3 regions of the Singulisphaera rosea genome follow, and region 2 is predicted to be linked to each of the others. Evidence: riboswitches for the same ligand, from Rfam matches in the RefSeq annotation. Region 2 holds a riboswitch; each other region holds the start of a gene.
What was found. Region 2 has a riboswitch for cobalamin ahead of cobN (cobaltochelatase subunit CobN). Riboswitches for the same ligand answer to the same signal wherever they lie in the genome.

Region 1 (9,732 bases), on a different contig from region 2:
GAGGAGAGCTCGGCCCAGATGCGCCGTTTGGTGTCCGGGGATGCGTCGCGCCAAGTGATGATCTCGGCGATCGTCCGCGCACAGCCGATGCACAGGCCGGAGGTGCTGTCCATCCGGCAGATCCCCACGCAGGGGCTGGCCACGAATTCGGGCATCGTCGGCGCACCTTCGCGAGGGCGGGGATCAGAGTTGGTCGGCGCTGATGATCTCGCCGCCGCGTTGGGAGAGGACCGCGGCCAGGACCTTCGGATCGAGGTTGTCTTTCAGGAACCGGGCCGATCCGTCGCCGAAGGCGAAATAGGCCCCGCCGACGTGGTAGCTGGCGAACTCCTGGCCGAACTCGCACCCGATCTTGCCGAGTAACGGCGAGGTGCTGGTCACCTGGCACGACGCCCAGATCGTCCCCGGCACGGTGCCGTTCCGGGCGCTGATGGGGGCGCTCTGGTCGAGGAAGTTCTTGTGGCCGATCCAGTAGCCGAACGAGGCCTCGTGGGCCTCGCCGACGAGGATGGTGTAGGTCGTGCCGTCGGTCATGCTGAGGACCGAGCTATTGGGGAGGGACGAGGTCAGCAAGACCCCGCGAGGCGTCCCCGAGGTATCCCCCTGGTTGGCGTAGTTGTTCTGGCAATTTGTGCCGGGGAAGCATCGCAGGGCGCGCTCGCCGTAGTTGCCCGAGTAGTCGTTGCGCCCGAACTGCAACGGCGATGACGGGGCATCGCCGTTGGGCCTCGTGAGCGACGAGTATTGACTGGTGGGGCAGAGGAAGAGGGACAGCGAGGTGGCCCCGGCCGTGGTGTTTTGGGGCTCGATGTACCACAGGCTCTGATTAATGCTGTTGTAGAGCGGTGATTGTTCGGCAAATGGGAGGATGGCCGTCCCCCAACTGGCCATGCGCCTGGCCCGGGCCGCGGGGAGGTTGGCGACCGTGACGCTGGCCATGCTCAGGCCGTAGCCGCCGGCGGGGAAGACGTTGTAGGTGCCCTGGTACGACTGGAAGGCGATGCCGATCTGCTTGAGGTTGTTCGAGCACTGGGCGCGCCGGGCGGCCTCGCGAGCGGCCTGCACGGCGGGCAGGAGCAGGGCGATCAGCACGGCGATGATGGCGATCACCACCAGCAATTCGATGAGCGTGAAGCCACGATGGGGCGTGGCCAGGGGACGAGGGCGCACGAGAGACGCAGCCTTTCCGCCGGGTCGGGCGTGAAATCCGGCTTCGGTGTCCCGGCTCGCGGCCCATCGCAGACGTCCTGCGTGCGGGCCGCCCGGAAGCTCCGGGTCCGAAGCGTCGGAACCGATCTCGACGGGCAGGTCTTCTGGCTCTCGGCTCGTGGCGGCGTCCGGATAGCCTTCCCGCCTCGCGGCAGTGGCAGAGGATCCGGAATCCTGGCCGATCACAGCGGCGGCCCCGCGACGGATTTGCACCGTCTTCCCTATTCTCCCCCGGCCCTTGGCAAAAGGCCGGCGGCACCCGTCGAGCGTCTGTATTACAGCGACACCCCGGTTTCGCTGTCAAGGACCGCCGCCATGAATTCGTTAGTCGATATGAATGCGTCACAAAGCAATAAATGAGGCAGGCCCGCATGAAGGGCCAAGCCGACGGTCCCCCTCTCCGCCTTGTCGCTCGAGTCCATTCTCGCCGGGATCTTTGCCCTGGGCCCTCCGCGTCGACGGCCAATTGCCCCGGAATCCACGCCCTTCAAAATGTCGATCTGGAAGATTTTTTTGGGATCATGTCCGGTCGGTGTGGAGTCCCTGATAACCCTGTCGAAGGGGGTCGTGAGACGGCCCCGCGAGGAACACGACGAACGAAACGATGGGGGACCCGACGATGAAGACCGTTTTGCTGAAGCTGGTGGTGGCGGGCACGGCGGTGGCGGCGATGACCTCCGCGGCGGATGCAGGGGAACGCACCTACGGTGGCTCGTCCTCGAACGCGTCGCAGTGGGGGTATCCGCAGTGCCGTCCGGAGTCGGCCCCCTGCGACTACCCGCCTCCTCCCAGCGACGGCGGCTACTGCCCGCCGAGCTATCCGCCGACCAACTGCGGGTATCCCAGCGGTGGGAATTGCTACCCCGGCGGCGGTCGTCCCGGCTACCCCGGCTCGGGCGGCTACCCGAGCGGTGGCAATGGCTATCCTGGTGGCGGTTACCCCGGCTCGAGCGGCTACCCTGGTGGCGGTTACCCCGGCTCGAGCAGCTACCCTGGCGGGGGTCGTCCCGGCGGCTATCCCGGCTCGAGCGGCTATCCTGGCGGGGGGCGCCCCGGCTATCCCGGGTCCGGCAATGCGAGTGGGTATCCCCAATCCGGCCACGGCCCCGTCTGGGGACAGTCGGGCGGCAACTACCCCCGGCCCGGCGGGAACAGCTACCCCAACAACGGCGGGTCGCTTCCCCCGAATCGTGGGCCGGTCTGGGGGCAGTCGGGCGGCTACGGCCAGCCCGTGAGCTACTCGGGCGGCGGGTACGGCGGACACGCCGGCGGGCATGGCGGGCACAACGGGGGTCGGCGATAAGGCCGATCGAGACGGCGAATCTTGATGATGGTCGCCCCGGGGGGAACCTCGGGGCGTCTTCGTTTGTTGAGGAGCCCAATCATTCGCTCGGCGGGGTGAGCGTGAAGACGCCGAACGGGCGCGACGACGTTTCGAGGCCGACTTCCCACTTGTTGAAGCGGACGAGCCAGCCGTCGGCTTCGAGGGCCTCCAGGAGGCGGAGGCTCATGGTGCGGAAGGGGTCGGAGAGGAGAACCCGTCCGCCTGCCGCCAGGTTGGTCTCGAAGATCCGGCGGAGCTGCGGGTGGAGCGACTCGCCGTAGAGGATGTCCGAGCCGAGGATCCAGTCGTAGCGTCCGGCGTCGTCCCAGGCGGTCCAGTCGGCGAGGCGAAGCTCGACCGCCGCGACGCCGTTCCGTTCGCCGTTGCGGCGGCAGAGGTGGAGCGCCAGCTCGTCGCGGTCGGTCTGAACCACCTTACCGCCGAACGACGCCGCGACGATGCCGGGGAGGCCCGTGCCGGAGCCGAGCTCCAGGACGCGCTTCCCCACGAACTCTCCCGCGAGTCCGACGATCTCGTGCACCAGCGCGATCGAAGACGGCCAGAGGGAGACGCCGTAGGGCAGGCGGTTCTCCTGCGGCTCGATGACCCGCGACTCGTCCTCGCGGGTCAGGACTGCACCCGTGTGGAGGATCGTCCACTCGCGGCCTCCTTGCCTCGTGCGGTACTCCTGGAGCCGGAAGTCGCCGCCCGTGGTGCCGAGCGTCTGCTGCGTCGTTGTGCTCTCGTCCATACCGCCACTTTACTGCTCAGGTCTCGGGCGGGTGAAGACGAGGCCTTCGCAAAAGTCCGATCGAAGCCTCGGCGCGATTTCTCGCCAGCCATTGACTTGTGTCGCAGGCTACGCAATGATGCGTATCGATCGACACGTCGGACAAATGGAGGACCAGGATGGCGGGTCGGAAGACGATCGCGATCACGGACCGGCAATTTGCGGTCCTGAAGGTGCTCTGGGCGTCCGGGCCGTTGACGGTCCGGGAGCTGATGGGGCACCTGCCTCGCGGGGACCGGCAGCCTTATACGACGGTGCTCGGGCTCTTGCAGGGGATGGAGAAGGGGGGCCTGGTCGCCCACGAGAAGGAGGCCCAGGCGCACCGCTACCGGCCCACGCTCACGGAGCGCGAGGCCACCTCGACGTTGTTGTCGGACTTCCTCGGCCGGTTCTTCCAGGGGTCGGCCGAGCGTCTGGTGCTGGGGCTGGTCGACTCCCAGCAAATCGACCCCGAGATGCTCAAGTCGATCGAAGCGAAACTCGCCGACACGTTTGAGCAAACCCCGGAGGCGGGGACCTCCGAGGCGAAAGGCCCCTCGAAGCGAGGAGGGCGGAAATCATGATCCGGTTCGTCGATGGCACGATCGACCCGTTCTTCTGGTTCCTGGCCGATTGGTCCGTTCGCTGGGGGGTGGTGATCCTCGCCCTCGCGGCGTGGTTCCGGATCCGGCCCCCGCGCCGGGCGGCGACCCGACACCTGCTCTGCGCGTCGGCACTGGCGGCGGGGCTGGTGCTGCCCCTGGCACCACGGTGGTCGATCCCCTGGCGACGGCCCGCACCGACGCCTTTGCCGGCCGCCTTGCCGACCGTCGCAAAGGGGCCGGTTGTGCTCGATACAAGACTGCTCGTCCCGAGGACGAGCGCGCCGGCCGAGACCCCGGCCTCTCAGCCGCCGACCCCGGTCGTTGTCCGTGCCGGGGTGCGTACCTCGGAGGTACCGGCACGCATTGAAAGGTCCGCGATCCCCGAGCCCGAGGTCGCCGAAGGCCTGGGACCCTGGCGCCAGGCCAGGGTCGTCCTGGGGGTAGCCTGGTTGGCGGGGATGCTCGTGTCCCTGGTCCGTCTCCTCGTGGGTGGGAGGATCCTGGCCCGGCTGCGGTCGTCGTCGAATCCCGTCTCCGGTGAGGCCCTGGTCCGATACCGGTCGGAGCTCGGCGTCCGCAGGGGTGTCGTGATGGCGACACACGAGGCGGTCGGGTCGCCGGTCCTGCTTGGCGGCCTCGCGCCGACGATCCTGGTCCCAGACGACTGGGACGCCTGGCCCGAGGCGACGAGGCGGGCCTGCCTGCTCCACGAGCTGGCCCACTTGGAGAGGTGGGACGACCTGGCGAAGCTCGCCGCCGAGCTGGCGCGGGTCCCGTTCTGGTTCCACCCGGGGCTCGCCTGGCTCCTGGCCCGGCTCGACCGCGAGGCCGAGCTGGCCTGCGACGACATGGCCGTCGGCCGAGGCGTCGCGCCGGCCGAGCTCGCGAAGTTGCTCCTCGACTTCGCCGCCCGTCCGCTCCGGCTCGATCTCCGGCGGCTTGGCGTCGGCGGCCAAACCCTGTCCTTTTTCGACCGGAACACGGTCTTGACCCGGATCACACGACTTCTGGAGGACGACATGTCTCGAGCGATCATCCCTCCGTCGAAGCTCCGCTCAATCGCCCTGGTCGTGGCTGTCGCCGCTCTGGCGTCGGCGATCGGCGGGGCCCAGGGCCGGGCGCTGGAACCCGACGCCCCGCCGCAACCGGCCGCAAAGCCGAAGGATGCCGGCCAAGGGCAGGGGACTGCCCCCAAGTCGTTCTCGGTGGTCGTCAAAGACGCGGAGGGACGACCGGTCGAAGGGGCGACCGTGGTCGCCGGACTCATCCCGACGAATCCCGGACAGGAGGGTGTGGCCACCGACGTGACCTCCTCAAGCACCGGCGTCGATGGCTCCGCCCGGTTCGATCGCGAGCCGAAGCCGGGGATCTGGGTCATCGCGTTCAAGGAGGGGCATTCCTTCATGAGCCGAAACCTGCTCGACCCGACGGGGGCGATCCCGACCTCGCTGGCCCTCCCCCGCACCCGGGTGCTTTCGGGAACGGTCGTCGACGCCGCAGGCCGGCCGATCGAAGGGGCCGAGGTACGAGTCGAGGGGGCGTATCGGACCTCCGGCCGGACGCCGGTCTTCTATTTCGCCCCCGCCCTCCAGGCACTGACGAAGGAGAAGCCGATCCAGCGGGCCTTCGTTACCCGGTCGGACGCGAGCGGGAGCTTCCGCTTGGAAGCACTCCCCGAGCAGGCCCAGGTCGCCCTGGTGGCCTCGGCGGAGGGGAAGGCGACGACACAAACCGCGTTGCGGAAAGAGGGGCCCCGCGCCGCCGACAAGGCCGAGGATCCCGTCCGCATCGTGCTCAACGACGAGGCGCGGGTGTCGGGGCGGGTCGTCTCGGCCGTGTCCGGCGTCGGGGTCTCGGGACGATCGGTGACGCTCCGAGGGATCGCCGAGGGGGCGAGCGTCTCGCTCCGAGGGAAGGCGACGACCGACGCCGAAGGGCGGTTCGAGATCCGAGGTCTCGGCGCGGGCCGGGCGAACATCCTCCTCGATGACGTGCCCGCCGACGGGCCCTGGACGTTCATCGCCGCGACCGACGTCCGCCTGACCCCGGGCTCGACCGCCGCGGCGAGGATCAAGCTGGTCGAGGGCGTGAAGGTCACCGGCTCGGTGACCTCAACCGACGGCAAGCCGATCCCCGGCGCCTCCGTCACCGTCTACGGGGCGAGGAACCCGATGAACGGCGGCTCGACGCCGGTAACGGTCCTCAGCGACCCCTCCGGCGTCTATCGCTTCCGGATGCCGCCGGGGAACGCCTATGTCATGCTGAATGGCAGCGTCCCGGGATACACGAGCCTGGGCAATACCGAGTCGAACCGGAGCGTGCTCATCCCGGACGGCCAGCCGACCTTCACCCTCCCGGTATTCGCGATGGCGCCCGGAGTCAACCTGACCGGTCGGATCGTCGACGCGACGGGCAAGCCGCTCGAGGGGGCGAAGCTCGTCGGCGTCTGCAACCAGACCTATTGCTCGCCGCTGAACCAGCCCTCGGCAACCGCCGACGCCCAGGGACATTTCCGCCTCGACATGCAGGCGGACGGGCAGCCCATCCCGCTCAATCAGGGGGTCACGTTCCAGGTCCGACTGGCAAGCGGGCAGGAGTTCGACGCCTCGCTCGTCCCGACGGGCAAAGGCGAGGTGACGATCAAGCTGCCGACCCTTCGGGACGGCGGGCCGAAAGGACCCGAAACGGTTGCCCCCGACGAGATCGCCGGGGTCGTCACCGACGTCGAGGGGAAGCCCCTCGAAGGGGTTTTGGTCCATCCTTATAGCTGGGTCCCGTTCATCAAGACGAAGAGCGACAAGGAGGGCAAGTTCCGCGTCAAGGTCCCCGAGCAAGGCAAGGTCGAGGTCCGGCTCAGCAAGGACGGATTCGAGCCTCGCGAGTTCCTGGCACATCCCACGGGTCAGCCGGGCTGGGTCGTGGTGATGGGGAGCCGGACCTACTTCGAAGGCCGGGTCCTCGGGCCCGACGGGGGACCGGTCGCAGACGCCCCGATCCGCGCCGACGCCGGTCCGAGACAGATGGCAGGGGCCCGCATGGGCGAATGTTGGACCGAGGGACTCTCGGGCAAGGACGGCCGGTATCGGCTCTATGTCGAACCCGGGATGTACGAGTTCCAGATTCGTGTCCCGGGCGTTGGCGTAATCCGCTCGCCGAAGCATGCGATCGCCACCGACGAGGCCCAGACCCTCGACCTCTCGCTCGGGTCGGGAGTTGATTTCGAGGCCCGCGTGGTCGACGCCCAGGACGGCAAACCGGTCGCGGGCCTCGTCCTGAAAGACTGGCGCAACCCGACCGTCTCGGGGACCTCCGACTCCGAGGGGATCCTCCGCATCCCCTCGATGTTGCCGGGCGACTTCAAGTTCGGCTCGATCGAGGCCGAAGGCTACGCGCGGTGGTGGTCCGACGCCTGCCTCAATGAGTGGAGCCGCTATCAGAAAGCGGACCGCTTCGGCTTCCAGCGCAACTTCGACGGGCTCGACTTCGCGATGAAGCCCGGCATGGCCCGCGTGACGATCCAGGTCGAGAAGGCCGCCACGATCCGAGGCCGGGTCATCGACCCCGACGGCAAGCCGGTCGCCGGCGCCACCGTCGCCCCCGCCCTGACCGGCTCCGGCAACTCGCTGACCGGCGACACTCGCTTCAGCGTCGAGACCAAACCGGACGGCACGTTCACCATGCGGCTGCCGGCCAGCGGCGAGATCGCCTACAACCTCGTCGCCCACGACGGCAAGTACCAGCAATGGCGGACCTGGGCCAACGGCGTCGTCGACCCGTTCCGGACGACCCCCGGCCAGGTGATCGAGGGGATGACCCTCCGACTGTCGAAACCGGCGACCGTCCGGGGCCGCCTGGTCGACGCCGAAGGCAAGCCCGTCGCCGGCCGGGAGGTCCGCGCCAGCGCCGTGGACAAGCGGGAGAACCGCTACTACGACCCGACCACCAAGTCCGGTGCCGACGGCACGTTCGAGCTCCACTTCATCCGCGCCGGCGAGCAGTTCGTCCAGGCCGCCCCGTTCTATCTCGACGCCAGCCAGGCCCCGCCCGGGACCAGCGGCAGGCTGACCCTTGCCGAGGGCGAGACCAAGGCCGGGCTCGAACTGATCGCGGACCCGGAACGCTGAATGGCGGCCGGGCGCGACGACGTTCGGATCCTCGCCGGGCGGCCGTCCCTCGGGGCGGTCGTCACGGTCGCCAATCCGCCTGCGGGCGGGGCGGTGGGCCGCGCGGATGTCTTCGGGGTCGATGAGCCGGTTGTTCCAGAACCGATAGGTGGCCTCGGTGGCGGCCCAACCGCCCGAGGCCTGCCGGCCTCCGGCGCGTCGAGCAGGTCGTTGACCCGTCTGACCAAACCTCGGTTCGAGCGTCGCTCTCCGAGGTCGACATGGCAGAGTTCGAGCGATGATCGCATGGTGCTCTCACGAACATTCAGGCAAGCAGGATTGAACTTATGGCTAATGGTTGGTAAGGGACCGTGAGAACGAGGGATTTCACGACGTGGGGGTCATTGGATCGCTTGCGATGCCGGGGGAGACTGTCCTTAGAGCCGATCCCAGTAGGCGGGCTTGAGCCTTGAAAACAAGGCGTTTTTCAGCCTGCTGGGATCAGCTCTCGGTACGGCTCACCGCAATCAAAGGTCCGGAATTCAAGGAGCGTCAGGACTTCGACGAGTCGGCTGGGCTGATCGCCTTAACTTAATGGACTGTTTGGTTTTGAATTCCGAACCATGTTTTGCGGTGAGGGGTGCTTAGGACACTCCGTCCTTGCCCTCTCCGGGCCCGACGGCCGGCCCCAGCCTCGACAGTCGGGACGACGGCGACGGATTCCCTGACCATGTTGGCCAAAGGCGACGCATCCCGGTTCTATAATAAGGGAAATGACGTTCATCCTGTCGTGGAGCCACCATGAGCCGATGCGCTCGTTGCTTCGAGTTGCCAGCACCGGTCCCCCAGACCGGGATCCTCTGCATCGCCCCCCCGCTCGCCCATACGCTCGGTACCGTGCGTGGCTTCCTCCGTCGATCCGACCTCGCGTACGCCGAGCCGGATGACAACGTGTTGGCCATCCCCTTGTCGGCCGGCGTCCTCCTGGGCCTCGCCCAGGGCCTTGGCAAGATCTTGAGCCAAGCCGAGTTGCGCGATACTCGTTCGTTCGTGACCGATGCCGAGGGGGGGCCGAGCCTGGCGGACCTGGCGTCGGTACAGCCCTTGGCCACGCTCTTCGCCCAGGTCCAGGGTGGAAGGTTCGCGACGATGATCGAGGAAGGCCGGTTGACCAGCCACTTCCAGCCGATCGTCCATGCCGTCGACCCGGAGAAGGTCTTCGGCTACGAATGTCTCCTCCGAGGCCTGGAGCTTGACGGCACCCTGGTTTACCCGGGCCTTCTCTACAAGGCCGCCCGGGACGCGGACTTCCTGTTCTCACTGGACCGGCAGGCACGCCTGACGGCGATCCGCACGGCGGTCGCGCATGGGCTTGACGCCACCCCGAATCGCCTTTTCATCAACTTTAACCCGACGTCGATTTATGACCCTACCTACTGCCTCCGCTCGACCGTTTCGGCGATCGCCGAAACCAGACTGCAACCCGATCGGATCGTTTTCGAGATCGTGGAGAGCGATCGGATCGAGGACGTGGAGAGCATGGTGAGGATCGTCGACTTCTACCGGCAAGCCGGATTTCAGGTCGCTCTCGACGACCTCGGTTCGGGCTTTGGCTCGTTGGACTTGCTGATCCGGCTCAAGCCCGATCTCGTCAAGCTCGACATGCAACTCGTGCGCAACGTGGATCAAGACTCCTACAAGGCAGGTATCCTAGCCAAGCTC
Region 2 (9,732 bases):
CTGTCGAAGATGTCGTGCTCGCGGTTGTCCTGGTTGTGCAAGGCAACCTGGACGCCCGAGAGCAGATGGCGGAAGGTTTCGCGGGCGTCGGCTCCTTGGCCTTCGGAGGTATAGGCGTAGCCGCCCCAATTGACGTAGGCCTCGGCGAAGTCGCCCGGCTCGGTCCAGTTCTTCTCGTCGATCAACGGCAGGATCCCAGCCCCATAGCTGCCCGGCTTGGCCCCGAAAACGCGATAGCGAGCCTTCCGCTCGGCATCGGACTCGCAGCCACCCTCATCGAGGCCGGCGGCCAGGTCGGTCAGGTAGTGCTTGCGGACGAAGTTCCGCTCGGGTTCCTCGTCGAGCGTGGCCACGCATTCGACGGCCTCGTCCAACAGGCTAATCAGGTGTGGGAACGCGTCACGAAAGAATCCGCTGATCCGAATGACAACGTCGACCCGGGGCCTTCCCAGTTCTTCGAGGGGGATCACCTCGAACCCAAGGACTCGACGATTCTCCCGGTGCCAGGTCGGCCGCACACCCAGGAGCGCGAGGACCTGGGAAACGTCGTCCCCCTGCGTCCGGATTGCACTCGTGCCCCAGACGCTGATGCCGACCCGCTCGGGCATCTCGCCGGTTGCCACTCGATGACGCTCGACGACCTCGCGGGCCAGGGCCTGTCCGACCTCCCAGGACGACGGCGAGGGGAGGCTTCGCGGGTCGACTGTATAGAAATTCCGGCCCGTCGGCAGCACGTGGGCCATGCCTCGGGTCGGAGCTCCGCTGGGACCGGGGGGCACGTAGCGACCTCCGAGCGCCGCGAGCAGATTCGTCGTCTCCTCCTCCGTCTTCGCGAGCTTCGGAACCAGGTCCCGGCAGATGAAAGCCCCGATCCGGGCCAGCACTTCGTCGGTTCGAAATTCGTCGCCGAACGCCGACCCGATCGCCTCGCCGACCCGTTCCCCGTCGAACCCGTCGCGGTGCAAGGCCTTTAAGAACTGGCCGACCAGCGAGTCGACCGCCTCGAGCGCATCCCCCCGAGTCACGATCGGCTTGCCGGTGCGATCCGCGAGCCTGAGGACCGCCTCGTCCCGTTCGCCGTCGAGTCGCTTTCCGAGCCCGTCCTGGAGTTCATCCGGATCGAGCCCGAACAGGGCACAGGCCGAGGCACGAAGGCTCGGAGCCTCCAGGTTCGGCAGCCGGGTCAGGGCGCGAAGCAACTCGACGAGCGTCTCGTCCCTTGGGGCCTGGCCGAAGATGTGGAGGCCATCTCGGATCTGCGCCCCGGCAAGCTCGCAGAGGTAGGCGTCCAGGTCCTCCAAGAGGTGGGCAACCTCGCGTCCCTGCATGCTCGCGAGCGAGACGGGAGTGCCGTCGGCGGTCAGGCCCTCGTCCCAATCGTGCGTGTGATCGCCGTGGTCCTGGGTCATCAGCCGCGCGAGGTCGCGGTCGAGTCGCGCCCGCTTGATGAGGTCCCAGATCTGGCGTTGCAGGACCGGCAGCTTCGACGGGTCGAGCAGTTCGACCTGGTAGTACTCATCGACGAGCTGTGCGAGCTGTTCCAGTTCCCCGTAGACGCCGGCGTTCGTCAGCGGGGGGACCAGATGGTCGACGACCACCGCATGCCCGCGCCGCTTCGCCTGGGCGCCCTCGCCGGGATCGTTCAAGATGAACGGGTAGAACAGCGGCAGATCGGCCAGGAAGGCGTCGGGGGCACAACCGCTCGAGAGGCCGACGCCCTTGCCGGGCAGCCACTCCAGGGTCCCATGCTTGCCGAAGTGGACGATCGCGTCGGCGCCCCAGTCGTCTCGGAGCCAGCGGTAGAGGGCATAGTAATTGTGGGGAGGCGGCAGGTCGGGCTGGTGGTAGATGGCCGCGGGATCCATGCCGTAACCTCGAGGCGGCTGGAGGGCCAGGAACACATTTCCCAGCTCCAGTCCCGCCAGCGAGATCGCCCCGTCCTGCACGTAGGCCGCGCCTGGCGGCGGCCCCCACTGCTCGATCATCCCGCGTCTCAAACTCTCGGGCAGTTCCTCAAACCACGCGGCATACTGTTCCACAGGAACGCGCCCCGCGGCATTGGCGAGCTGCTCGGTCGTCAGGAACGTCTCATCATAGGAGCACCGGTCGATCAACTCATGGATCAGTGCATCGCCGTCGGGCGGTACACCCTCGATCCGGTAGCCCGCCTCGCGCATCGCCGCGAACAGCCGAATCAGCGAGGCGGGTGCATCGAGCCCCACGGCATTCCCGATCCGAGCGGCCTTGCCCGGAGCATTCGTCAGGATGACCGCGACTCGCTTCTGTTCGTTCGGGAGCCTGCCCAGCGTCGCGAATCTCGCGGCGAGGCCGGCGACCCGTGCGGCCCGGTCGGGCTCGGGCACGTATCGAGGCGCCTCCAGAGCACCCGGCCCTGAAGACTCCTTGAAGGAGACGGGCACGGTGATGATCCGCCCGTCGAGTTCCGGCACCGCGACGTTCATCGCCGTGTCGAGCGGCCCGAGCCCTCTCGGGCTCGCCTCCCACTGCGGCTTCGCCGAACCGCTGGCAATCGCCTGGAGGATCGGGACGTCGAGAGACTCCAGCGCATCCACCGATCCGCCGTGGGTCCAGTTCCGGGTCTCCGCCATCGCGAATGACATGGTTGTCACGAGCACGTCGATCAGCCGATTGTCCCCGTCGTAGAACAGGTCGAACGCCGAGGGCCAGGCCGCCGAAGGACGTTCCGACGCCCTCGACGGCTCCTTCAAGGAGTCGGTGAAGACCGGCAGGGCGTTGGCCCCCGCCGCTTCGATCGCACGCACCAGGGCATCGATGAACTCGAGGTTCGTGCTCAGCCAGTGGGCGCGATAGAAGAGCAGACCGACCGTGGACCGCGACGGATCACGCAAGGCTCCCCATTCGGCCAACGTCGTCTCGAGCGGGAGATCCGGGTGATAAACCCCGTGACGCGGCGGACTCCCGGGCGGCGAGAAGCCAAGCTCCGCCCGCAAGAGTTCGTCGGCCAGGAACCGCACGAGGTTCTCCATGTTGGCCGTCCCGCCCGCCAGGAGATAGGCGGCCGCTCGCTCGATCACGGCGGTCGGGACGGTCGAGCCCGCGAGGAATTCCGGGTCGGTCGGTCCGACGGCGCTGATGAGCAGCAGCCTCAGGTCGGTTTGACGAGCATACTGCGCCAGCCGACGCCACCCCGGCAGGTCGTCCGGGCCGCCGTGGACGCGTGCGACGACCACGCGAGCGACCCGGCCGCCGTCGTCCACGAGCGATGCCAGGTGCTCGTCGCTCTTCACCCGGTTCAGACTGGCCGTCCGGACCATGGGCAGTCCCACAGGCTGGTCGGCCATCGCCCTCCGCAGCGCCAGGAGGTCGGTGTCGGCGTGGGAAAGCAGCAAGATCTCGTCGACGAGCTTCGAGCCCGGATCGATGAATTCGCCTCGATCGTGAGACGATTCGCCGGAGAGCACGGCCTCCTCGGGCCAGGCGTAGAAGTCGAACGCCAGTTCGGCAAGCTCGGCCGTCGGCGGGAGGTAGCGATCGGCCGCCAGCATCCGGTCGATGTAGTCGTAGATCGCCAGGATCCGCGACTCGTGGTTGATCGACTGGAACCAGACTCGGCGGCCGTCGAAGAGCACCAGCGCCACGTTCAACAGCGGGCAAGGCCCCAGGCAACCGCTCATGGTGAGCTGGACGTTGTCCCGGATCCCTCGACGCTTGTACTCTTGCTTGTAGAAATCGAGGGGAACGATCGGATTGCCACGGTCTTCGCGCCCGCAGCAGCATCCCCGCTGGCAGACCAACAAATGCCCGCGCCGGGGCAAGACGTGGATCGTCTTCCCATCGTTCCTCAAGACACGACGGCGATTCGCTCGCAATGACACGGGGATTAGGCTCCGGCTCGCGTTTCGCTCGGTCATCGGGCTCGAGTTGGCATGGGCCAACACCGTCGCCTGGACGCCAAGCATGGCTCGATCGACTTATGAGGCCACGGCGCGAGAGGGTCGCGCACTTCGGGGCGGGGGATCCGGCGTCTCGCGGCTAGGAGCGAGCTTCGGGCGGTTCCGCCCAATTCCGGAGCCGGGTCGTGGGATCGAGCGACGGGGGAGTGCGTGAGCCTGAGACTTCGGACATGGATTTCCCTCACCTTCCTCGAGGTATATGGGGATAAGCTCAAGCGGTCGACCTGGCTTCCCGGTCGACGAGGCTGTGGCAGCCTCGCGCCCAGGTTACAGTTGCGGGACAGCGCCGGAATCACACCGGCTTCGCCGCTTTCATTGAGGGGGGGATGCCCCCAGCTTTGCACGGATGCAAGCCTCAGCCTACATTCGTACCGCGAGCGATCTTAGCCGAGACTCGAGCCCTCCGACAACCCATACCTGCCCGGCACAGCCTATCCATCGGCAGGAAGGACGACTCCGCCGAAGGCAAGACATCCAAGAAGTACCAAACCAAATTATTATAAATTGAATCCGACTTTAATCCGTTTTTCCAGCCGAGCACAACGAAGTAAGCGAGAGGGTTGAACCACGACCGCGAAAATCCGACCCACGCCACGGCCAAGCGTCCCCGGACAGAGTCGACGACGAGATCATCCCCAAGGTGGGATGCAAAGCGAAAACCCCGACCAACCGGCCGGGGTTTCTCACTCGTGCTCGACCAATTCATCCCGCAAGGCACCGCGCCCTCGACCTCCCGTCTCCTCACTCCTCCGTCGCGGCCAGCTCACTTCGGGTCAGCCAGGGCCTTCTCGATCCCCTTGACAACCTTCTCCGAGTCGGGACCTTCCTCAGGGTCGAACCTGGCGACAACCTCCCCCTTGCGGTTGACCAGGAACTTGGCGAAGTTCCAGCTGATGGGTCCGGAGAACTTGGGGTTGGTCTCCGGACTCGTCAGGAAGCCATAAAGGGGGTGGATCGCCTCCCCTTTGACGACGATCTTCGCGAAGAGCGGGAACGTCACGCTGTACTTCGAGCTGCAGAACGACTTGATCTCGGCGTCGGTGCCGGGCTCCTGGTTCCCGAACTCGTTGGCGGGGAAGGCCAGCACCTCGAAGCCATCGGCCTTGTATTTCCCATAGACCGTCTCGAGCGCGGCATACTGATGCGTATTCCCACACTGGCTCGCGGTGTTGACGATCAGGAGGACCTCGCCCTTGAACTTCGCGAGGTCCACAGTCTTCCCGTCGATGTCCTTGGCCTGGAACGCGTGCACGGACGTGGGCTTCTTGGCGGGTTCATCCGCGGGGGTGACCCGCGCGACCAATAGCAGGGAGAGGGTCGCCAGGAGAAGGGGGAGGATACGGTCGAGCACTGTGGATTCCTGTGCAAGGAGGAGGGAGGGACGAACGCAACGGCCCGGAGGAAGGGCCGCCCTGGCTTGTGCGACTAACCCGACATTGTAGGAGGAGCGACTACCGCATTATCATGGCAAGGCCTATTTCGGAAATCAAGGCGGGGGCTCTCGCGTCCAGAGATTTCGATATCTTGAACAGTGGCCCTCCAGGCGGCGTCCCCCACGCGAGGTTCTCGCCTCGACTCCCCGGCGAAGCCGGGCCAGCGAAGGGGGCCGAACGGGCCTCTCGAGGACGTCGTGAGGTCCAAGCGGCCGCCGAGGGGTCGTGAAGGTCATCACCCCGCGTACCTCCGTCGGACCCGAGTGATCAAGCCATGCAAGACTCTCTGACAGAGGGCGCCTCGAGGGCCCTGGGACGAGCCCAAGTCCGTGCCTTCCTGCGCGGCGCCTCGGCCGCGGAGCCGATCGACCTGCTCGCGGCCCTGATCGACGAGGCCGAGAGCCGCGCCGCCGAGTTGCTCACCCAGTCGGGGCTGGAGTCGGAACGGCTCTACCAGGCCCTCGGACTAGGCGGGCCGGACGAGGATGGACTCGAGACGCCGGAAGGTGCTTCAGCCCTTCCCTTTTCCCCCTCGTTCCGGGCCGTGATCAACGACGCGACCCTCCGGGCGAAGTCGCTCGAACGGGGCCGACAGGTGGGCACCGAGCACCTGCTCGCGGGGATGGTCGCCACCCCGGGACCGGCCGCCGACCTCCTGGCCGGCGTCGGGATCGAGCTCGAGTCGCTCCTCGAAAGCCTGACGCCTGGCGCCGCGTCCGAAGCCGGGCCGATCCCGATGGCCGACGAGATCCCCCCGCTCGAGCTCGTCGAACCGACCCAGGCCGTCGACCTCGGCCGGATCCTCGACGCCTCGGCGAATCGAGCCCGGGAAGGGCTTCGCGTCGTCGAGGACTACGTCCGCTTCGTCCTCGGCGACCCCGCGCTGACGAAGCGGCTCAAGGAGGTCCGCCACCGGCTCGCCGAGGCCGTCCGAGGCTTCGACGCCGAGTTGCTCATCGCCTCGCGCGACACCCGAGGCGACGTCGGCACGCACATCATGACGACCTCCGAGCAGGCCCGCGAGAACCCTCGCGCCGTCCTGACCGCGAATTTCAAGCGGACCGCCGAGGCCCTCAGGACCCTGGAGGAGTACGGCAAGCTCGTCGACGTCTGGCTCGCCGGACGGTTCGAAGTCCTCCGCTACGACGTCTACACGCTCGAGAAGCTCACCCTCACCGCCGTGGCCTCCGCGCGGGTCCTGGGCCCGGCGAGACTCCAACTCCTCGTCGGCGGCCTCCCCACCCTCGGCGACCTGACCTGGATCGTCGGCGAGGCGTTGGCCGGAGGCGTCGAGGTCATCCAGCTCCGCGAGAAAGCGATCCCCGATCGCGAGTGGCTCCGCAGGGCCCGGGAAGTCCGGATCCTCACCGCCCAGGCCCACGCCCGGTTCATCGTCAACGACCGACCCGACCTCGCCCGCCTCGCCGGCGCCGACGGGGTCCATCTCGGTCAAGACGACCTGACCCTCCGCGATACCCGACGAATCGTCGGGTCCGTCCCCCTGATCGGGATCTCCACGCACGACCGCGAGCAGCTCGACCGCGCGATCCTCGACGGAGCGAGCTACCTCGGCGTCGGCCCCGTCTTCGCCAGCACCACCAAAGACTTCTCCGACCTCGCCGGCCTCGCCTTCGTCCAGCTCGCCGCCGAGACCACCACCCTCCCCTGGTTCGCCATCGGCGGCATCAGCGAAGACAACCTCGAACGCGTCCTCGAAGCCGGCGCCACCCGAGTCGCCGTCAGCTCCGCCATCGTCCGCGCCGAACGCCCCAAGGCCGCCGCCGCCAAGCTCCGCGCCCAGCTCGACGCCCTCGATCTCGACGGCTGAATCGGATCGAGCCGAAATGACCGGACGTCGGGATTGGGCGTCTGGAGAACAAAACGACAGGGCGACTCACGGGAAGGTGAGGTCGCCCTGTTTGCATTTCCCGAGGTCGTGCAGACTCGACCGGCAGGCGGGTGGCCGTGGAACTTGAACGGCCCTCAAGCCAGGTTAGCGAAGACGAGGTCAAGGTCGGCCGCCCACCGCATCACGGCCGGACAATGACTTTCGCGCCGGGGCTCACCACGATCGGCCTCTCGACCTCCACCGCCGCAGCGGGGGTCTGAGCCTCGATTACGGCGGGGTCGGCCTGGATGACCCGGACCGACTTGACCACGGCAAGCTGATCGACGACCGATGTGACGCCCGTGGTGTTCTCCACCAGGTCAACCGCCCTCAGTTTGGACGCCTCACTGGTGACCGACCCCTGGAGGACGACGACGCCACCCGGCCGCGCTTCCAGCCGCAGGGTCGAGCCGGCCATCTTCTTGTCCCAATCGATCCGTTTGGTGACGCGGTTGAGCAGATCCCGCTCCTGGGCGGTGATCTCCCCACGCGCAACCCCGTCTTCGACCGACGCCCGGATATTCTTCCCGGCTTTGTCGAGACTGCGGCCGATCCGGTTGAGCGGGCCGTCCTGGGCATGGACCGCGGAAACCAAGGCGAGCGAGAGGAAAGCGGCAGTGCCTGCGCGGAACATGATCAGACTCCATGGAAAGAGGTCGTGATTCACGGAGGTCGATCGAGGTGTGTTGGTGAAGGGAGTCCGCAAGTAGCGTGCCGGCACGCCCGTGCGTCCCTCGTTCGTATTACCGAACGGAGATGCCTGTCTCAGGCCGTGCCGGGGGATGGCCCCCGGCACGGCCATATCACTTCAGGAATACGAGCCGGCCGGGCGAGGCCTCACCTCACGACCCGCAGTCCGGTCGCCACGCCCGTCGGGACGGGCTCGGCCCGATCCGTCTCGATAGTCCGCGGCCTCGGCGCCAACGCAAGCTCGTCGACGACTCGATCGACCCCCCGCGTGTCCTGCGCCAGGGCAACCGCCTTCTCCTTGTTCTCACGGCTTGGTACCAGGCCCCTGAGCACCACCGTCCCGTCTTCCTCGACCTCGACGACGATCGAGTTGGCGACCAGGTTCTTGTCCTGCCATATCCGGGTCTCGACCTGCCGCGACAGGCCGACCTTCCGCACCGAGGTCCGATCCCAGGCCACTAGGTCATTGAGGATCGCCCCCGTATACTGCCAGCCCCGAAGCATCGTCCGCCCGGCCCCGTTGACGCCGCCGACTAATCCGTCCGCCTCGCCGTAGCGGTCGGGCACCCCGCCGACCCAGATTCCCAGCACGATGCCGGCAATCAGCCCGCCCAGGGCCCATCTCAGCTTGAGCCCCGAGCGTGCCGAGAGGAGAGTGATCCCTTCGGTGCCCGCGAGCAGGCCGGTATCGATCCGTTCGTTCATGGCACTCACTTCCGTCACAACCCGGAGCGATCGCAGCACTCGCAACGCCCGGCGTCACCAAGGCCCCTGCCCGTCGGATTCCCGACGACGGGACGACCGCCGAAGCCCGGCGGACACCCTAATGATCGTTCTCCCGGGCCGCCCGATCGAGCCCGATCGACGAATCCACTCGCGTCAATTCTGGTCGTGACGATCGGGCACGCGGGCCAAGGCCGCCCGGGACGGTCCTATCGACGGTGTATGGCATGTCGAATAATTTAGGCTTCGACGCGTCTCCCATTAACCCGGAACCGATGGGGAAAATCAGGCTTCATACCGTCGCGTACGACGATTGTCCAAGCCACCCCCCTCGCCGAACATCTTTCGTTCGACCGGCTCCGTCGTCCCGAGGATCGTACGGTCGAAGCCAAGGCCCGCCTGGACAGGATCCCAGCGGCCAATCCTGACCTGACGACGGCCCAAGACCTGGCGGACGAGTTCACCGCCCTGATCCGCAAACGATCGACCGGGACGCTGGCGGATTGGATATCGCGTGCCGAGGTGAGTTCTTGCCCCGAGGTTCGCAACTCCGCCGAGGCATCCGCCGCGATGAGTCGGCGTTGTACGCAGCGATAACGATGCGATGGGGCAACGGCCCGGTGGAAGGTCATGTGAACCGACTTAAGACAACCAAGAGGCAACTGCACGGACGGCGGTATTCTCGCTCTTGGGAAGCGAAGCCAGTAAGGTCAGGCAATACACTCTTGACGATTGGCCCAAAGGTGGAATTGTGGAGGAGATTGATCTGGTCGGAAATGCGTCGTCGGATAGGCTGAAACATCGACGGCCTCCTGACTGGGAAAAGAGTGGGATCGTGTAACCACCCAAACCTATATCTAGAAGTCTTTTATTTGTATATCCAATTACCATCCATACCCTTACACCCGAGCCGAGTGCCATTCGGTCTACCATCTATTTTGAAACAATCGATCCATCGAGACTCTCGATCGTCATCCGATTCCTGTAAGTTCCCGCGCGGTGGCCGACGCTATCCCAGCCTCGGCCGACCGATGTGCCGGCAAGGCTGGTGTAAATCGCGGCG
Region 3 (9,732 bases), on a different contig from region 2:
GGGCCGTCCGGGCGGTGAGGGCCAGGTCGCGCGAATACGCCGGCGTCTGGGCCGAGGACAGCCGGACCCGGGACGAGCCCTTGGCATTGAGCGCCTCGACCACTCGAGACGCCATAGCCTCGGCCGAGGGGAACGACCCGAGCGGGGTGCCGGCCGCATCCCCCTCGGTGATGAGTTGGACCGACCGGTCGGAGAACCAGTCGGGGTGGTTGAACAGGAACGCCGTCGCCCCGTAGAGGAGCACGAACGGCGTCAGGGACAATCCTGCGTACATGTGCGCACGCCGAAGGATTTTCATCGCCGCGTTGTACCGGACGCGGGAGCGAGGGCGCGGAGCCCTCGCCGGCGAGGATTCGGTCGTCATCTCGGCCGTCCTGTGATCGTTGGTGGTCGCGAGTGGGACGTCAGCGTTCCTCGAGGTCGCCCTTGCGGAATTCCCGGGGCTTTTCGGGGGACGAGACGGCGGGATCGGCCCTTTTCTTCAGGTCGATGGTCCCTGAGTCGTCCTGTCCGCAGCCGGCGGCCGCGAACGGGACGACGAGGAAGACGAAGGCGAGCGCTCGGCGTAGGGGTGAAGACGCCATGGCAGGGGACAGCTCCGAGGGGCGTTGGGGAGGGATGATCAGGCTCAATACGCGTCCGCGCTAATGACCTCGCCGCCCGCCCTCGTCGAGAGGGCCTGATACACCCCGAATCGCGACCCGCTCGCCGCCGAGTAGACGTTGGCCGTCGCGTCGTACGACACCCCGGCCGCCGAGATCGTCGCCGGGTTGATCGACCAGGAGTCGATCGTGTCCTTGAGGAACCGCACCGAGCCGTCCACGAACGCGAAGTTCGCCCCGCCCGGGTGCAGACTGGAGGCGTTCGCGACGTAGCGCGCGCCGAGGATGCCCACCGGCTTCTTATGAGCGTTGATGGGGTAATAGGTCTCGAACATGGAGTCGTACCAGTAGCCGGAGTTCCAGAACTGGTTGACGACCTGGTCGGCGGGCGTGAGCAGCGAGTGGCCGCGTTCGCCGATCGAGATCGTGCTGCTGGTCCCGTCGGTGATGTCGCCGATCCGCGTCGCGCCGTACATATAAATGGTGCCGTTCATGTTGCCGACCTGCTGCGCGAAGTTGGCGGCCGTCAGCTTCGGCCGGACGTCCCAGGTCCCCGTGCAGCCGGCGTAGCTGGTGAAGGCCTGCATCCAGGTCGTCCCGGCCGGCGGCGCCTGGTAGATGGTCGCGGAGAGGGGCTGCTTCCGGGACGCGGAGGGGTCGCTCGGGCAGGCGAAGGCGGAGATCCCGACCCCCGCGATCGTCAAATTCGCCGGATTCTTATACGAGAGATTGAAATTGACGAGGTTGTAGGCGGGCTGCTGCTCGAGGAACGGCAGGATCATCACGAACAGGCTGAACCCATCGGCCGTCTTCCCCGGCCCGGTGCCCGAGGCGGCCCAGAACGAGCCGGGTGGGAGCGTGCCCGTGGCCGACTCGTAGTTCGAGATCGCCAGGCCCATCTGCTTCAGGTTGTTCGTGCATTGCGCCCGTCGGGCGGCCTCACGCGCGGCCTGGACGGCCGGGAGCAACAGCGCGATCAGCACGGCGATGATCGCGATCACCACCAGCAGTTCGATCAGGGTAAAACCAGGACGGCGGCTTGAGCGGAGACGTGCAGACATGAGCGCAGACCTTCCTGCCGGGTCGGGCGTGGAGGGAGCTTCCGCTTCGGCCCCTCCGGCGCATGGCCCATTGGCAGACGGTCTGCGAACGGCCCGCCCGGATGCTCGTGGCCGAAGCATCCAAACAGCAACTCGACGGGCAGGTCTTCTGGCTCTCGGCATCGAACGGCATCCGGACGGCCTTCCCACCTTGCGGCAGTGGCACAAATGTCCGGAAGCCTAGCCGATCACAGCGGCGGCCCCGCGACGGATTCTCACCGTCTTCCCTATTATCCCCCACCCCGCATCCGGGTCGGAGGCACCTGTCGAGGACGGGCATTAGACCCCACCCCTCTCCGCCGGGTCAAGGGGTTTGATGAGTGAGACGCGCTTAACCCTGGTCCACGGATTCGTCACGCCGACGCGACGGACGATTGGAAATGCGCCTTGGAGTCGTGGTGGACCGTTCGGAGTGATCGCGGGAATCGTCAAGGCCAATGACGTCTCTCAGCCTGTCGTGCGGCAGATCACCTCAAATTTACCGCCGAACGAGCCAAACCAAGCACAAAATCCACACAATGATGCATCCAATCACCGGGCGGCGTCGCAAATAATACACATCATCGCCAACCGTCGATTTTTGGCCTATGACTACCAATGATTGATCGCTTGGGCGTGGGAACGGCCGCAACGGCCTTTCGACGCGCCGGCAGAGAGAAAGACGTCTTCATTTCTTTGATTTCAAATCATTTTAGTTTTTACATGTAAATTTTAGTTCATTATGACGCGTCCGGATGAGGAGGGGTGAGCCGGCCTGTGCCGGTTCGCCTCTCCGGCGAAGATGGGGAATCGCCCCCGACTACCACCCGTCACTTTCACCTCGAGAGTCCCGACGATGAACATCTCCGACTTTTCCGGCAGGGTCGAGCCTCGGCAGGACCGCCGTCGAATGAGGCCCGCGAGCGAGGCGCTCGAGGTTCGTCGGGTCCCGGCGGGGACGACCGCGAGCTTCAGCGTGGCGCAGGATTGGGGCACGGGCTTCCAGGCGTCGATCAACCTGGCGAATTCGCAGGCGACGAGCGTCAATAACTGGGTGTTGCAGTTCGACTACTCGGCGTCGATCGACTCGATCTGGAACGCCTCGATCGTCAGCCACGTGGGCAACCACTACGTGATCCAAGGGGCGGACTGGAACAACACGATCCCCGCGAACGGTAGCGTCTCCTTCGGTTTCAACGGGAGTCCCGGGCACACCACCGCCGCCCCCACCAACTACCTCCTGAACGGCGCATCGATGGGCGGCGGAGGGGGCGGGGGCGGGACGACCACGCTTCCGACACTCTCCATCGGCAACGTCACGGCCGCCGAGCCGAGCAGCGGCAGCACGCCTTTCGCGTTCAAGGTCAGCCTGTCGGCCCCCTCGACGAGTTCGGTGACGGTCCATTACGCGACGGCCGACGGCACCGCCAAGGCCGGCTCCGACTACCAGGCGACCAGCGGCACGCTCACCTTCGCCCCCGGCGAGACGAGCAAGACCGTCTCCGTGTCGGTCCTCGCGGATAAGGTCGTCGAGGCGAACGAGACGTTCGCCGTCGTCCTCTCGAGCCCCGCCGGCGCGACCCTCGGGACCGCAAAGGGGACCGGCACGATCCAGGACACCGCCCCACCCTCGACCAGCGGCGACGCGAGCTTCCTCGTGACCAGCGACTGGGGGAGCGGCTTCAACGGACTTGTCACGATCAAGAACAGCGGCACGAAGGCCTGGACGAACTGGACGCTCGGGTTCGACTTCGCCGGCCAGATCTCATCGATCTGGGACGGGGCGGTCGTCAGCCATGTCGGCGATCACTACGTGGTCCAGAACGCCAGTTACAACGGCGCCGTGGCCGCCGGGGCGTCGGTCAGCTTCGGGTTCGGCGGGAGCCCCGGGAATGTGACGGTCGGGCCCACCAACTTCGTCGTCAACGGTGCGGGGCCGGGCAACCAGGCCCCCGTGGCCGCCAACGACACCGCCTGGACGGCCCCCGGCAAGGCCGTGACGATCGCCGTCTTGGCCAACGACTCGGATCCCAACGGCGACCCGCTGACCGTTACCTCGGCCGCGCAAGGCAAGCACGGCGCCGTGGCCCTGAACCGCGACGGGACGGTCACGTATACCCCGGCCTCGGGCTTCACGGGGACCGACTCCTTCGCCTACACCATCAGCGACGGCCGGGGCGGGACCGCGACCGCCACCGTCACCCTCGGCGTCTCGACCCAATCCTGGCCGGCCCACGTCTACGCACCTTATGTCGATATGGGCCTGTATCCGACCTACAACCTCGTCGCGACGGCCCAGAACCAGGGGGTCAAGTACTTCAACCTCGGCTTCGTCGTCGCCGACGCGAACAACAAGCCGAGCTGGGGCGGCTACACCGACTACGAGATCAGCGGCACCCCCTTCGACCAGGCCTTGCGGTCGCAGGTCAACAGCCTTCGGGGGCTCGGGGGCGACGTCGCCGTCTCGTTCGGAGGCGCGTCCAACAACGAGCTGGCGGTGGCGATCACCGACGTGAAGGCCTTGCAGAACGCCTACCAATCCGTGATCACCGCATATGGCCTGACCCGAGTCGATTTCGACATCGAGGGGGCGGCCGTCAACGACCGCGCGTCGATCGATCGCCGATCACAGGCATTGGCGGCCTTGCAGAAGACCGCCGTCGCGTCGGGACAGCCGCTCCAGGTCTGGTTCACCCTCCCCGTCCTGCCGACCGGCCTCACCGCGGACGGGCTCTACGTCCTCCAGTCCGCGCTCAAGTACGGCGTGACGATCTCCGGCGTCAACGTCATGGCGATGGACTATGGCAACTCCGCGGCCCCTAACCCGCAAGGACACATGGGCGACTACGCCATCCAGGCCGCCACCTCGACATTCAATCAACTCAAGACCCTTTACGGCACGACCAAGACCGACGCCCAACTCTGGGGGATGGTCGGCGTGACGCCGATGATCGGCCTGAACGACAACACCGACGAGGTCTTCGACCAGGCCGCCGCCCGCCAACTCCTCGCGTTCGCCCAGCAGAAAGGCCTCGGCGAGATCGGCATCTGGTCGCTCAACCGGGACCAGCAGAACGCGAACGGAGCCCTGACCTACGTCGACCTCACGTCGAGCAGCATCTCGCAGAAATCTTACGAGTTCACCTCAATTTTTAGGCCGTTCACATCCTGAGAGGCTTTGGCTCTCGCGCAGCCCTCGAACGTACACGGTATTCGTCTCGAAACCCGATTTTTCCTGAGAAACCGGGTTTCTGATATCCTCGACGCGGATTTTCAAACGGTCAAGCCGATACCGCCGACCCCAGAACGCTTTGCGGCAAGAACCCAAGAGGTTGTGTACAATCACCTCAGAATGGCCTTCCGTCTTCGTCGATCATCGGAGGCACAACGGCCTGAACACAGCTCCTGGCATCGTTGTCCGGAATCGGGATGCATGCTCCAAATGAATTTGGATCGCGTGGGTGCACCATGAAGTTGCGACGAGTCCGCATCGAGAATTTCCGGCAGATACGGTACTGGGAGCACGAATTCACGGACTCTCTGCAGAGGGTCCGTGACGTGACACTCTTGGTTGGGCCAAACGCCAGCGGCAAGACATCGATCCTGGACGCGATCGCCGCAGCCATCAACCCTTTGACGCGAATCAATGCGATTCGACCAGGCCTGGAGATGTCGCTCAAGAGGATCGTCCGGCACGGCGCGACGTTCGCGAGTGTGGAAGCAGAGGTCGAATTTTCCCAGGAGGAGGTTGACACCGCGCTGGCCATCTTAGGCATGATGGAGACCAAATTGAAGGGAGAGGAGGACTCCATTCGGGAATCGAGACTCGTCTCGTTCTCCTGGACATTTCCCGACCCGTCAGGGATGCACGCGCATGGCCGGACCGAATGCCGGCCGCGTGACGGTTGGTCGATCTTCCGCTCACGAAGCCGGGTCGCACAATTGCTGGCAACGCAACGCTTGCGAAGGCCAAACCTGCTGGAATCCGCCGGAGCTGTGTTCACCTTCGACCAGCACCGATCCCTGTTCGGACGCCTCATCCCTCGCGCGATCTGGGACGTCCTGGCGAACAGCGGAAGCCTGCCTGGACTCCCCCCCACACTGCCGGTTGAATCCCTGTCGGAGCCGGACCGACGAACGACCGACCCTCGCCTGCTGCTGCTCTCGATGGCAATCCAAGAACTCCTCCCTCCCAGATCGACGATAGGACAGACGGAGTCGTCGGATTTCGAACGAGTCCGCGAGGCCTATGCTCGAATCTGCCACCCACATTCGATTCGGGGTGCCGTGCGAGACGACCTCGAGAGATTCGACATCGAATTCTCCAATGGCCCGACACCCTACGGATACGACGACCTCAGCAGCGGCGAGCAGATGGTCCTGCTCATCCTCATCCGGATGGCCTCGGAGCGCATCCACCGATCCATCCTGCTGCTCGACGAGGTCGAACTCCACCAGCATCCCATCTGGCAAAGGCGTCTCCTGGACAACCTCCGACAAGTTGGCGTGGACAATCAGGTCATCGCGACGACGCACTCGGCCTACCTTCGCGACGTGCTTCCTTCATCGAGTGTCATTACATTAGGAGACATCGAACATAAAGATCGAAGGGGCGTCTGACGATGGCACAAGTCTACCTGGTATGTGAGGGGGAACGAAACAGTCTTGACGTCCGCCTACTCGACGCCGTCCTCGCCCAGTATTACAAACTGCCGATCGTGATCGAGCCCGCCGGTGGCGGCAGCAACCCGCGTATTGTTCGCAGATGGCTCGAGCGCCGGGTATCTGGAGATATCGCCTTCCTGATTCACGACCGCGATTATGAACCTCTTGCCGAGATCGACGCAGGCTGGCAGGATCCGGACGAGCGGTCTCTCTTCTGGCGATCTCATGAAATCGAAAACCACCTATTACAACCATGGCTCATTCATGGCCTATTCGAAAATTACAGGGGGACGATCAATAAACCTTGGGTGGCTGATCTACCAGCAGATCAAGGCGCGATCGACACAGCCCTTCGGGTGCTCTCTCCTCGCTTGTTCATCGACCACATCGGGCGGACCCTCTGTAGGCAACTGCGACAGCACAAGACATCGCTAGGAGCCACCGAGTTAAATGTCCCCGCCGGGATCGATCCGTTGGCCAGCACAGTTGCGGAGTGGCAAGCAGGAATCCAGGGCCAAATCGCGCAGATGCATGCAACTTGCAACGCCGTCATCAACTCCCCTGAATTCCAAGTCGCCGAGATCACGGACCGTTGGGCTGGGATCGAACAAACGATCCAAGCACCGGCCTTCCTAACTTCCGGTGAATATCTTCGCGACCTGAAAGGGAAAAGGCTACTCGATCTCTTCTGGAATTACCTCCATAACACATGCCAATATCCGGCAACGAAAGACGATTTGGCCAACGATCTTATTGCCACGACCCGGCGAGACTACCACACCTCTCCCGCCCATTCATTCGCTGATTTCGACTCACTTAACCTGCGACTTAGGGCGGCCTGTGGCCTTTACAGCGGTTAACGCAGGCATATCGCACGAGATGAACGGTTCCGCCCGAAATCCAAGGCTTTCAGGCTATTCTGTAGTGTGCGATGCGGCCGGGAACCGCTGTAATCCGCAATAGCCATGCCATATGCCACTCCGAAACGATGGCGAATCGGACGATCCAAGCAAAGCATCTCGCATCCATTCCGTAGATCCCTCTATGCAACAGGCGGCGGCCTTGCCGTCCTCGCCGACAGGGCATCGCCCGCGCCGGTCAAGAGACGCTCGGCGCCGGCGGCAACGACCCAAAGTCGAACGGCCGGCTCCAGGTCCCCTCGACGACCCCTGTCGTCAGGGTGATGTCGACCGTGGAGACGTAGAGGCGGATCCCGTGCAGGATCGGGCCGGGTTCCGAGCCCGAACGGACGATCCGCAGGGATCCTGCCGGGAACCCGGCAAACGGGCGGTCGTTGTGGCACCCCTGAAGTCCGGCTCGCACTTCGTCGGAGTGGCCGACTTCGACCCGGCGGCAAAGGACCTCCGAGCCGGGTCGCGCCGATGCGAGTGTCGAAGGCCGGCCGAGCTCGGCGAAGGCCTCACGCACGGCGATCTCGAATGGCCGGAACCGGAGTAGGGGGGCCACGACGAGCGATGAGGGGGTCGCTCGCGCCTGTCGGCCAAGGCCAAACGGGAGGGCTGCAGTGATCGCGGCCAGGAGAGAGCGTCGGCTATGTATCATCGTCGTGGATCCCTCGTGTCGACCGCCCGCGGGCGGACAAATCAGCAAATCATTTCGCGAAACAATCAATCCATCGATAGTCAACACGTCAACATCCACCGGGTCCCCACATCCTGAGTCCACGGAGCTCCCCAAGCGGTTCGAAGTGGCTCACCCCCTCATTCCCACGACCCTCACTCTCTTTCTCCTCTTTGTGCCCTTGTGTCGAGTTCCTCAACCCTGCGACGTCGAGGCTGGCGGCACCCGCCGAGCCCCGACGGTCGAAGGGGTCACTCAGCGTTCGGCGGCGGCGCGGTCCCAGAAGCGGAGCTTGCGGCAGGCGGCGACGAAGGCGTCGCAGTCGCCGGGGGCGTTGAGGGGGAGGAAGCCCTCGTCGAGGGCGCCGGCGACGCCCGCCTTTTCCAATAGGGGGGTGGCGGCCGAACTGTAGGCGATGAACTTCCGGTGCGCGGTGGCGTCGGCGACGAAGTCGCGGGCGGCGGGGAGGGTGGTCAGGAGCGTCGCGCCGTCCTTGGAGGGGAGCAGCGCCACGGCGTCGAACACGACGGACGGCCCCCCTTCGAGCTTCTCGTCGGCGTCGTGCCAGGCACCGGCCGAGTCTTTCACGCCGCCGACCTCGGGGGCCACGAGCGTCAGCATCGCCCCTTCGGCCTTCAGCGCCTTGGCCAGGGCCGAGAGGACCCCGGCGTCGACTCCGTCGGTGACGAGCGCACCGACCTTCCGGCCGGCGAAGTTCTTCGGCCCGTTCTTGAGGATGCTCAGCTTGGGCGAGGGGGGCAGGTCCTGTCGGGTCGGCTTCGCGGCGGTGGCCGGCTGGGGCATCTCCTTGAGGCGGAGCCCCTTGGCCACGGCCTCGGCGAGGCCGGCGTCGATGTTCAACAGGTGCGAGACCATCCGCGCACGGATCGCGGGGGTCATCACCTTGCTCAGCTCGAACGTCAGAGCGTTCGCGATGTGCCTCTGCTCGAGCTCCGTCTGGCTGATGTAGAACTGCCGGGCCTGGCTGTAGTGGTCGGAGAACGTCTCCGAGCGGGCGCGGAGCTTGGGCCCTTCGACCGGGGCCGGGAACGACTGGTAACCGACCTCGGGGGACTCCCTCGGGCCGCCGGGGGACCACGAGTTGGGCTCGTAGTTAACCCGACCCTTCGGGTTGTGCATCGCCATGTGGCCGTCTTGCTGGAAGTGCGCGAACGGGCAACGCGGGGCGTTGATCGGGATGTGGGTGAAGTTCGGGCTGCCCAGCCGCTTCAGTTGCGTGTCGAGATAGGAGAAGTTGCGGCCCTGGAGAAGTGGGTCGTTGGTGAAGTCGATCCCCGGGACGACGTTCTGGGTGCAGAACGCGACCTGCTCGGTCTCGGCGAAGAAGTTGTCCACGCGACGATCCAGGACCATCCGGCCGACGATCCGGATCGGCACCTGCTCCTCGGGGATCAGCTTGGTCGCGTCGAGGATGTCGAACTCGAATTTCTCGGCGAAGGCCTCGTCGAAGAGCTGGAGGCCGAGCTCCCACTCGGGGAAGTCGCCGGACTCGATGGCATTCCATAAGTCGCGGCGGTGGAAGTCGGGGTCGGCGCCGTTGATCTTGACCGCCTCGTTCCAGACGACGGACTGGAGCCCCTGTTTCGGCTTCCAGTGGAACTTGACGAAGGTCGATTTCCCTTCGGCGTTCACGAGCCGGAAGGTGTGGACGCCGAAGCCTTCCATGAACCGGAACGAGCGGGGGATCGTCCGGTCGGACATGATCCACATGACCATGTGCATGCTCTCGGGCGAGAGCGAGATGAAGTCCCAGAAGTTGTCGTGCGCCGTCTGGGCCTGGGGGA

Region 1: it holds a riboswitch for cobalamin, as region 2 does, so the genes downstream of both, ACYOEI_RS30440 (DUF1559 domain-containing protein) here and cobN (cobaltochelatase subunit CobN) in region 2, are expected to answer to the same signal.
Region 3: it holds a riboswitch for cobalamin, as region 2 does, so the genes downstream of both, ACYOEI_RS31980 (DUF1559 domain-containing protein) here and cobN (cobaltochelatase subunit CobN) in region 2, are expected to answer to the same signal.

The regions. Positions count from the first base shown of each region.
Region 1 covers NZ_JBTYIP020000024.1:131,283-141,014, forward strand. Annotated here, with positions in the region: gene ACYOEI_RS30435 (DUF1289 domain-containing protein) at 1-155, opposite strand, end outside; gene ACYOEI_RS30440 (DUF1559 domain-containing protein) at 184-1,170, opposite strand; cobalamin riboswitch at 1,287-1,487, opposite strand; gene ACYOEI_RS30445 (hypothetical protein) at 1,829-2,512, shown strand; gene ACYOEI_RS30450 (class I SAM-dependent methyltransferase) at 2,592-3,284, opposite strand; gene ACYOEI_RS30455 (BlaI/MecI/CopY family transcriptional regulator) at 3,443-3,886, shown strand; gene ACYOEI_RS30460 (carboxypeptidase regulatory-like domain-containing protein) at 3,883-8,031, shown strand; gene ACYOEI_RS30465 (EAL domain-containing protein) at 8,812-9,732, shown strand, end outside.
Region 2 covers NZ_JBTYIP020000019.1:173,843-183,574, reverse strand. Annotated here, with positions in the region: gene cobN (cobaltochelatase subunit CobN) at 1-3,941, opposite strand, end outside; cobalamin riboswitch at 4,133-4,292, opposite strand; gene ACYOEI_RS27165 (glutathione peroxidase) at 4,699-5,286, opposite strand; gene ACYOEI_RS27160 (thiamine phosphate synthase) at 5,643-7,196, shown strand; gene ACYOEI_RS27155 (BON domain-containing protein) at 7,399-7,890, opposite strand; gene ACYOEI_RS27150 (BON domain-containing protein) at 8,094-8,651, opposite strand; gene ACYOEI_RS27145 (hypothetical protein) at 9,603-9,732, opposite strand, start outside.
Region 3 covers NZ_JBTYIP020000027.1:87,904-97,635, forward strand. Annotated here, with positions in the region: gene ACYOEI_RS31970 (hypothetical protein) at 1-364, opposite strand, end outside; gene ACYOEI_RS31975 (hypothetical protein) at 405-584, opposite strand; gene ACYOEI_RS31980 (DUF1559 domain-containing protein) at 629-1,663, opposite strand; cobalamin riboswitch at 1,785-1,984, opposite strand; gene ACYOEI_RS31985 (hypothetical protein) at 2,019-2,303, shown strand; gene ACYOEI_RS31990 (cellulose binding domain-containing protein) at 2,592-4,853, shown strand; gene ACYOEI_RS31995 (AAA family ATPase) at 5,150-6,301, shown strand; gene ACYOEI_RS32000 (hypothetical protein) at 6,304-7,206, shown strand; gene ACYOEI_RS32005 (hypothetical protein) at 7,445-7,909, opposite strand; gene katE (catalase) at 8,183-9,732, opposite strand, start outside.